Pedobacter ginsengisoli: one gene and its partner. The protein of the gene in region 2 interacts with the protein of the main gene of each other region in a pairwise test. Links are inferred from orthologs where the notes say so. Each region holds a gene or a part of one and is shown on either strand. Other genes may lie near its edges.

What was found. The genes of interacting proteins can lie anywhere in the genome.
Region 1: the proteins of ruvC (region 2) and ruvA interact in binary tests that used the Escherichia coli proteins (3 or more experiments, as listed by UniProt). The link is inferred for Pedobacter ginsengisoli from one-to-one orthologs.

Annotation. Positions count from the first base shown.
Region 1 is NZ_CP024091.1:3,965,196-3,969,586, reverse strand. Bases 1-2,767 are described here. They hold ruvA (Holliday junction branch migration protein RuvA), read left to right. Parts: upstream 1-975; coding sequence 976-1,560; downstream 1,561-2,767. Other genes in these bases: sprA (cell surface protein SprA), read left to right, coding at 1,633-2,767; CPT03_RS16280 (NADP-dependent malic enzyme), read left to right, coding at 1-972. In the rest of the region: more of sprA, read left to right, coding at 2,768-4,391. UniProt on the Escherichia coli protein: The RuvA-RuvB-RuvC complex processes Holliday junction (HJ) DNA during genetic recombination and DNA repair.
Region 2 is NZ_CP024091.1:4,879,918-4,885,251, forward strand. What follows is about bases 788-3,573. They hold ruvC (crossover junction endodeoxyribonuclease RuvC), read right to left. Parts: upstream 2,571-3,573; coding sequence 2,004-2,570; downstream 788-2,003. Other genes in these bases: CPT03_RS20480 (hypothetical protein), read left to right, coding at 800-1,015; CPT03_RS20485 (DUF4349 domain-containing protein), read left to right, coding at 1,151-2,002; CPT03_RS20495 (hypothetical protein), read left to right, coding at 2,614-3,573; CPT03_RS20500 (glycosyltransferase family 2 protein), read left to right, coding at 3,569-3,573. Outside these bases: atpG (ATP synthase F1 subunit gamma), read left to right, coding at 1-716; more of CPT03_RS20495, read left to right, coding at 3,574-3,591; more of CPT03_RS20500, read left to right, coding at 3,574-4,705; CPT03_RS20505 (ABC transporter permease), read left to right, coding at 4,705-5,334.

The sequences.
Region 1 (4,391 bases), 910 kb from region 2 along the record:
GAAGCGGATAACTATAAGATTTTAAAGGCTGCCCAAATTGTAAAAGACGAGAATATTGCTATTCCTATTTTGCTTGGTAACAAGGAGGTCATTAAGAAGATCATTGAAGATAATGCTTTAGAATTAGAGGGCGTTACCATTATTGACCCTTTTGAAGAGCAGCAGCGCATGGCTAAATATGCGAATTCATTGTATGAGAAACGACAAAGAAGGGGCGTAACTTTAATTGAGGCTACTAAATTTTTGCGAGACAGGAATTATTTCGGGGCTTCGATGGTTGAATTTGGAGAAGCTGATGCAATGATTTCCGGTCTGACAAAAAACTACGTTTCGACCATTAAACCAGCTTTGCAGGTCATTGGTACTGAGGAGGGTGTGAATCGTGTTGCAGGTATGTACATGATGATGACAAAGAAGGGTCCTGTGTTTTTTGGTGATACTACTGTTAATGTTGATCCAACGGCAGAAGAGTTGGTTGATTTGACCTTGTTACTGGAACGTTCGGTAAGTAAATTTAATATACAGCCAAGAGTAGCTTTACTTTCATATTCTAACTTCGGGTCTAACGAAGGTATTGTGCCGGAAAAGGTAAGGAAGGCAGTAAAGATTTTGCACGAAAAATATCCGCAAATTATGGTGGATGGTGAAATGCAAGGAAACTTTGCTATTAATAATGAGATGTTAAAAGATAATTTCCCTTTTAGCAGATTAGTAGGTGGGCCGGCAAATACCCTGGTTTTCCCTAATCTGGAATCTGGTAACATTGCCTATAAATTATTACAGGAGCTTGGAGAAGCTGAAGCTGTTGGCCCGATCTTGCTGGGATTAAAAAAACCGGTACATATTGTGCAGCTGGGCAGTTCAGTAAGAGAAATTGTAAATATGGTAACCATTGCGGTTTTAGATGTACAGGCTAAGGAGCAGGAAGCAAATCCGAAAAAAGGTCTATTAAAAAGAATTTCAAAAAAATAAAATATGTTTGCATATATTGATGGTAAGTTAACCTTTAAATGCCCTGCGTATATTGTAGTGGAAGCCGGGGGTGTTGGCTACCATATTAATATATCTCTAAATACCTACAGTAGCCTTGCTGATACTGAGCGTTGTAAAATCTATACCTGGCTTCACGTTAAGGAGGATGCCCATACACTTTATGGCTTTGCCGATGAAGGTGAAAGAAGATTGTTTCTGCACCTGATTTCGGTATCAGGCATAGGGCCAAATACGGGAAGGATGATGCTTTCGTCTATTACTCCCAATGAAATTCAGGCGGCTATTATTAGCGGAGACCTGCCACTTATACAACGTATAAAAGGAATAGGTGCAAAGTCTGCACAGAGACTTGTTCTTGAACTGCAGGACAAACTAAAGAAAGAAGGAACGGGGTCGTTAATTGCGGCCCCTTTAAACAATACCGTAAAGGAAGAAGCTTTATCAGCTTTAATGATGCTTGGTTTTGCAAAACCTGCCTCAGAAAAAGCAATTGATGGCGCAGTGAAGGTGGGTGGTCAGGATTTATCAGTAGAACAAATGATTAAACTAGCCCTGAAGAATTTATAATTTTTTTTACTCTTGAAAAACAAATTAACGCGAATACTACCGCTCCTCCTGGTAACACTTTTTTGGGGGAAAATGGCTCTCTCTCAAGTTGTTGTTGGGCGGGTTGCCAGTGATACGTCAAAGAATTTATTCGGTTTAAAGGAGAAGCAAAGGTTGGGTATAAGGCCATCATCAAATTCTTTTAAGCCTTTGCCTGATAATGTGAAAAGGGATGTGGAGTATGATGCGGTAAATAAAAGATATATCATAAGACAGCTGATTGGTGACAAGTTGTTGTCTGCACCTCAATACCTTACCATCGATGAGTATCAGCGACTGATCAGCAGTGAAATTAAGCGCGATAACTGGAGGGTGCTTTCAAATGAAGAGATTAATGATGTAAGAAGAACGGGGATTATTCCTAGTTTGAGTATTAACAGCAAGGCTTTCGAGAGAATATTTGGGGGTAATACCATTAATATCCAACCCAGGGGAGAGGCTGAACTGACCTTTTTGGGCAGGATAAATAAAAACGAAAATCCGCTGTTTAATGAACGGCAGCGACTTCAGGGGAATTTTGATTTTAACCAGCGCATCCAGATGGATGTGATTGGTAACATCGGTACCAAGCTGAAGGTAAATATGAACTACAACACCGAGGCTCAATTTGATTTTGAGAATCAGATTAAGCTGGATTATACCGGTGGGGATGATGATATTATAAAGAAAATTGAGGCAGGTAATGTGAGCCTTCCATTGAATACTACCTTAATTAGCGGAACCCAGGCATTGTTTGGGATAAAAACACAATTGCAGTTTGGTAAACTGAATGTGAATACGGTTTTTACCCAGCAAAAATCGCAATCCAGGGAAATACAGATCAATAATGGTGCGCAGCAGAATGAATACAGACTAAGCGCTGATAATTATGAGGCCAATAAACACTATTTCCTTGCCCAGTATTTTAGAGATAACTACAATAAATCGCTTTCAAATCCTCCAACGATTACTACTGGTGTTATCATTACCAAAATAGAGGTATGGGTAACAAATAAAGCAGGTAATACCCAGGATTCAAGAGATGTGCTTGCATTTATGGATTTAGGAGAAAATAAACCTTATAATACGACTCTAGGTGGAGGGACTTCAGTGCTTCCTTCGGGGTTTAAGAATATCCAGTTTCCAAAGCATTCCAATAATTTATTGGATATGTTGCCGGCAGATGCGAGGCAAACCAATTCCAATGCAATTATTTCTTTCTTTCAACAGGCAGGGGGTACAGATAATTATGCAAAGCTTACTTATGCAAGACGGTTGACAGAACGTGAATTTACCTTTCAGCCTAAGCTGGGTTATATTTCCTTAAATAATGCCCTGAACACTGATGAGGTACTAGCTGTTGCTTATCGTTATACTTACAATGGTGTTGAATATCAGGTAGGTGAGTTTACTACTGATGTACCATTTGACCAGGCCAACCCTAAAGTTTTATTTGCAAAATTATTAAAGAATGAAACAACAAAAGTTAACCTGCCTACCTGGGGGTTAATGATGAAAAATATTTATTCTATTGGTGGGTACCAGATCAGTCAGCAGAATTTTAAGCTTGATATATTTAGGATTGATGAGAAGACAGGTATTGAAAGACCTGTAATTACTGAGGGCGAGAAGCTGGATGAATTTAAAAGGCCTTTAAAGGATAAATTATGGATACAGGTTGCAGGTTTGGACCGCTTGAATCAGCAGGATGAATTGAAGCCAGATGGGATTTTTGATTTTCAGACGGAGAACAATCCATTTAATTCAAATGCCAGCTCCAATGCTTCCAACTCATTTGGGAACAGCAATTCGCTGAATAATACCAATAACATTAACAATACAAGTGGAAATACAGCCTATGTGCTTTCCAATACCAAAAATGGCTATATCACTATAGATCCATTAAATGGCCGAATAATTTTTCCGCTGGTTGAGCCTTTTGGGAGGGATTTAGCGAGCCAATTTTTGCCAACGGAACAGGCTTTTATTGATAAATATACTTATACGGCATTATATGATTCTACCAAGGTTGTTGCACAGCAATTGTTTACCAAACAAAACAGGTACATTATAAAGGGAAGCTATCAGTCAGATATTGCGTCGGAGTTTAGCCTGAATGCCATCAATGTGCCTGAGGGATCAGTAAGGGTTTTTGCCGGTACAATCCCTTTGCAGGAAGGTGTTGATTTTACAGTAGACTATCAGGGAGGCAGGGTTAAAATATTAAATACAGGGATCTTAATATCAGGTCAGCCCATTAGGATCTCAACTGAAAATAACGAGCTTTTTGGACTGCAGCAGCGCTCCTTATTTGGTGCCAGGCTGGACTATAAGGTAAATAATAAGCTGAATTTGGGGGGTACAATAATGAACCTTTCCGAAAAGCCATTAACCCCGAAAGTAAATATTGGAGAAGAACCCATTTCAAATACCATTTGGGGCTTTGATGTTAATTACAATTCTCCATCCAGGTTTTTAACCAAGCTGGTTGATAAATTGCCTTTCCTTTCAACAAAAGCCCCTTCGAGCATTACGTTTTCGGGAGAGTTTGCCCAATTGTTACCGGGCCACCCAAATGCCCTGAACTTTGGAGGTAAGAGTGGTGGGGTAAGTTACCTTGACGATTTTGAAGCATCGAGGTCTGTGATAGATCTTAAAAGTGCTGTAGCCTGGCAATTATCAGGTACACCGCAATTATTTCCTGAATCGAACCTGATCAATGACCTTGCTTATGGATATAACAGGGCGCGGATAGCATTTTATAATATTGATCCTACTTTTTATAACAGGAATGCCAGTAACTTACCTTCCAG
Region 2 (5,334 bases):
TTTCAGCTAGTTTAGAGGGATCATCATCACCTTTTATACAAGAGCGTGAACCTAACAAGGTTTTGATTGTTGTAGTTTCTTCTAACCGTGGTTTGGCTGGAGCGTTTAATATGAACGTAATTAAAGCTACTAATAATTTAATTGCCGAGAAGTATAGCGAACAGTTAAAAAATGGTAATGTAAGTATTGTAGCTATAGGTAAGAAATCTCAGGATTTCTTTGAGAAACGTAACTACAACGTAATTGGCAACAATAACGAGGTATATTCAGAACTTACTTTTGAAAATGTAACCAAGATCACTGATGCCATTATGGAAGGCTTTGCCAAAGGTGAGTATGATAGAGTTGAATTGGTTTACAACAGATTTAAAAATGCTGCTGTTCAAATTTTAACTACTGAACAACTGATTCCTTTAACCAGTGGTCAAGAAGCTACAGAAGAGAAGTCTACAAATGTGGATTATATTTTAGAACCTTCTCAGGAGGAAATAGTTGAGCAGTTAATACCTAAGTCAATTAAAATTCAATTGTATAAAGCCGTATTGGACTCTCATGCTTCTGAGCATGGTGCCCGTATGACATCGATGGATAAAGCGACTGAAAATGCCGGAGATTTATTGAAAGCTTTAAAACTTTCATACAACCAGGCTCGTCAGGCTGCAATTACAACAGAGCTTACAGAGATTGTAAGTGGTGCAGCTGCCTTAAACGGATAGAATTGAAGGATATAAAAAGATCAGCGTTTATGCTGTATTAGTTTAAAAAATATTATTTTTGCCCAGTAAATAAAAAAAATAAAATGGAACAGACACCAAAACACAATACAGAAAGCATGAAAAGAGCTAACGAAATCTCGATTTATAAATTGATGACCGTTGGGATTTTAGTTGGTATTTTGGGCGTATTTCTACGCTTTGCAGGTGACTCTACTACTTTATCTATTATTTCATGGGTAATCCTTTTAATCGGTTCTATAATCGCTTGCAAAGGTGTATTTAAAATATTAGACGCATAAGAATATAAACATATCTTTTAAAAACGTCCTTATTAGCAAAAGCTGATGAGGACGTTTTTTTTTGTAACGTTTATATTGTTTAAGGTTACCTAATTAAATAATTGGTATTAATGAAAAAACCTAATCATTAATATTATGAAAAATTATTTAACTTATTGTCTGTTGGCAATAATCATGTTTTCTTGTAATGCTAATAAAAATTCAAATTTAGAAAATTCAGATTCAATAGGCGCCAATCTTGAATCAACGGATTCGCTTTTAAACGAAAAGATCATTAAGACTGCAGACATGCGTTTCAGGGTTAAGGATGTACAGAATACGAAGGAGAAATTAAGTTCAGCTATAAAACTGGAGGGTGGAACAATAGCTGAATTCACTGTTCAAAGTAATATTCAACAAACAGAAAAAGTTAAGTATTCTGCAGACTCATTACTTGAACTTACCTCTTATCGTACAGAAGGATTAGTAATAGCAAAGATCCCTTCTGATAAGCTGGATGATTTTACCAATAAGGTTGCAAGACTGGCAGTCTTTATAGATCAGCAGTCACTTAAAATGGATGATCAAAGTATTGTTTATTTAAGCAATAAGCTAAAAAATGAAAATAGGGTCGAGGCAGTAGAGCAACTTAATAAACATGCCAATAAGAAAAGCAATAATGTAGAAAGTTCATTATCTCTTAAGGATGATTATGTAGACAAGAAGATTGAAAATCTGATGATTGATACTAAAGTTCAGTATAGTACAATTACACTTAATTTTTATCAGGATAATACAGTTAAAAGCATTCTTGTGGGAAATGACGACTTATATAGCTATCGTCCAAACTTCCTTACCCGATTAGGGTTAAGCTTTCAGAATGGCTGGTATATTTTTAAGGAATTTATACTTGTAGTAATGAATTTATGGGTTTGGATAGTAATTGTGGTTGCTGCTTATTTTAGTTTGAAATATTACCGTAAAAGAAAAGTAGGCAACGCAAATTAAGTTACTGTTTAAGCCGTTTTTTATTGTCTTTTGCAAAGGCCTCCCATCCGGAGTAGGATTTTCCTGCTCCGCTGGTGTTTACTCTCTGAAAGGAATGGCAAACGGCAACAGCTAAGCCGTCTGTAGCGTCCAGGAATTCGGGTGTTTCTTTAAAGTTTAAGAGTCGCTGTAACATCGCCGCAACCTGTTCTTTACTGGTATTCCCATTTCCTGTTATAGATTGCTTGATTTTGCGTGGGGCATACTCTGCAATTGGAATGTTCCTTGATAGGGCAGCTGCCATTGCCACACCTTGTGCTCGACCCAATTTAAGCATAACCTGAATGTTTTTTCCGTAAAATGGAGCTTCAAGAGCCAGAACATCAGGTTTAAATTCATCTAAAAGGAGCGTTGTTTTCTCAAAAATTCGCTGTAATTTCAAAAAGTGATCATCCATATGATCCATTCTTATAATCCCCATGGTGATTAATTCAATTTTACTTCCTTTTTCCAGCACTATTCCATAGCCCATTATTGAAGTACCTGGGTCTATCCCCATAATCACCCGTTCCTTTTTTTCAGCCAACATAAAACAATATTAAGCATATTTGCAGATAGTAAATGCAAAAAAGTTGACTTCACAATACAAAAAAATACTTTCTTACTTTATTAAAACTGCAATTGTTGTATTTACCTTTTGGATTATTTACAGCAAACTGTCAGATAATGAGAATCTAAGCTCATTTAAGACTTTATTAAAGCAAATCCCCGAATCAGAGATCATTTTGATACTGGCTACGGTGATTGTACTTATGTTTTTGAACTGGGGTCTTGAAGCGCTAAAATGGAAAAGACTACTTTCTGGAATAGAGAAAATTGGTGTATGGAGGGCTATTGAGTCTGTATTCTGTGGACTAACCTGGGCAGTATTTACACCAAACAGAATTGGTGAATATGGTGGCCGGGTTTTCTTTCTGTCGCCAAAAAGGAGAATTGTAGGTGTGGTAGCCATGGCAGTTGGGAATATCGGTCAAATGGTACTTACCAATGTTTTTGGTGCTATTGCAATATGTATTTTCATCTATAAATTTGTAGATATTGATTACCGGTTATTCTACGCTCTGGTAATTCTTTCTGTTATGTTTTGCCTATTTTTTATCATTTTCTATTTTAATATTAAATGGTTAAATGGGATTTTGGTTTCAATGCGTTTTACGCGTAAGTATGAGAGATTCTATGGGATTCTTGCCAGATACAAAAAAAAAGAGCTATTAAATATTTTGCTATTTTGTTTGGCCAGATATGTTGTGTTTAGTACCCAATATTTTATCCTTTTCTATTGGTTGATACCTGATTTGCATTATCTGAATATATTGATGATGGTAAGTATTCTTTTTTTTGTTCAATCAACCTTACCTTCGCTTGATCTTTTTGATATAGGGGTTAGAAGTGTTACTGCTTCCTATTTTTTTGGCTATATCACGGATCAGAACATTGCCGTTATAGCATGCACTGCGGGTATCTGGTTAATAAATATTATAATTCCTGCTATATTAGGCACTTATTTCGTTTTTAAACTTAATTTCTTTGGAAATATTCAGCGCAGTTAGTTATCTCTCCTCATTTTTGACTATTTTATATGTAATAGTTGTTGTTACATTTATTAAAGGTTGGCATAGCCTGATGTATTTTAAGCCTGGTGAGAAAGAAGGGAAGACCAGAGTATCGATCCTGGTTGCGGCACGTAATGAAGAAAAAAATATTTCAAAAACTGTTGATGATCTCCTTGCTCAAAATTACAATGAAGAACTTACAGAAATTATTTTTATCGATGACCATTCTACAGACAGAACCGCTGAAATTATAAGATCGTATGCAAGCAGAGGTGTAAAATTAATTAGCCTTAATGAGGATCAAGCTTTAAACTCCTATAAAAAAAAGGCGATACAAACAGCTATAGGACAGTCGACCGGTACATTGATAATTACTACTGATGCTGATTGCAGAATGCGGCCAGACTGGTTAAAAACGATAATCCAGTTTTATGAGGCAGGAAATTATAAAATGATTTCCTCACCTGTTGCTTATTTTCAGGAAAAAAGTTTCTTTGAGCGGGCACAATCGCTGGAGTTTCTTTATTTAATAGGCTTGGGTGCTTCAACCATAGGGAACAAACAACCGTCTACCTGCAATGGTGCCAATTTGGCCTATGAGAAGGAAGCCTTTTATGAAGTAGGTGGATTTAAAGGAATTGATGATCTCGCTTCTGGCGATGATGAATTACTTTTGCATAAAATAGCAGCTCGCTTTGATAACAATGTTGGATTTTTAAAGAATAGAGATGCTATCGTTTATACACATGCAAAGCCCACATTAAAGGAATTCATTCAGCAGAGGAAACGTTGGGCTTCAAAAAGCACCAGGTATAAAAACAAGTCGATCATTGTTCTTGGTGTCTGTATATGGTTGTTTAATTTAAGTGTGCTAATGAATCTAGGTATTGGCCTCTTTATAGGTTTTTATTTTAAACTGGCTATCTTCCAAGTACTGGCTAAAATCATTGTTGAGTTCTTGTTTTTATATGATGTAACCGGTTTTGCAAGAAGACGAAAATTATTGTTTTTATTACCGGTACTTAATATACTGCACATGATATACATTGTTTATATTGGCATTGCGGGCAACTCCGGAAAATATAATTGGAAAGGAAGAATGGTAAAATAGTGGAAACAAATAATAGCCCTTCAAGAAAAGTCTGGAGGCGGTTTAGAAACAATAAACTGGCCTTGAGTGGGTTATTATTTATCATTACACTTATGCTAATGGGGATTCTTGGTTATACGATTACACCAGATCAGACGCCTAATGCAAATACCATGTACCTTCAGCTCACCAATAAGAAACCAGGCAGATCCTTTGACTTTCTAATAGTTAGTAGAAATAAGAACATTGCAAAGGTTAATTTCTTTGAGAAAATGCTTTATGGGCAGGTGGCTGATTTTAAAAGTATCCCTATTACTTCATATCGAGAAAGTGAGGGCAAAGTTTATGCTAGAGCATATATTGGAGATGATGAACAGGCAGAAGAAATCAGCTACCCTTTAATTAACGGAAATAACCATTATCACCAAACTTTTTGGCTTGGTACAGATTTGTATGGAAGAGACCTTTTAAGCCGATTGATTCTGGGGATTCGTGTGTCTTTATCAGTAGGACTAATGGCTGTCCTTATTTCTTTATTTATCGGAGTCAGTTTGGGCGCCTTGGCGGGTTATCTTGGCGGTAAAATAGATGCCAGTATCAGTTGGTTTATGAATGTTATCTGGTCATTACCATCACTGTTGCTGGTAATT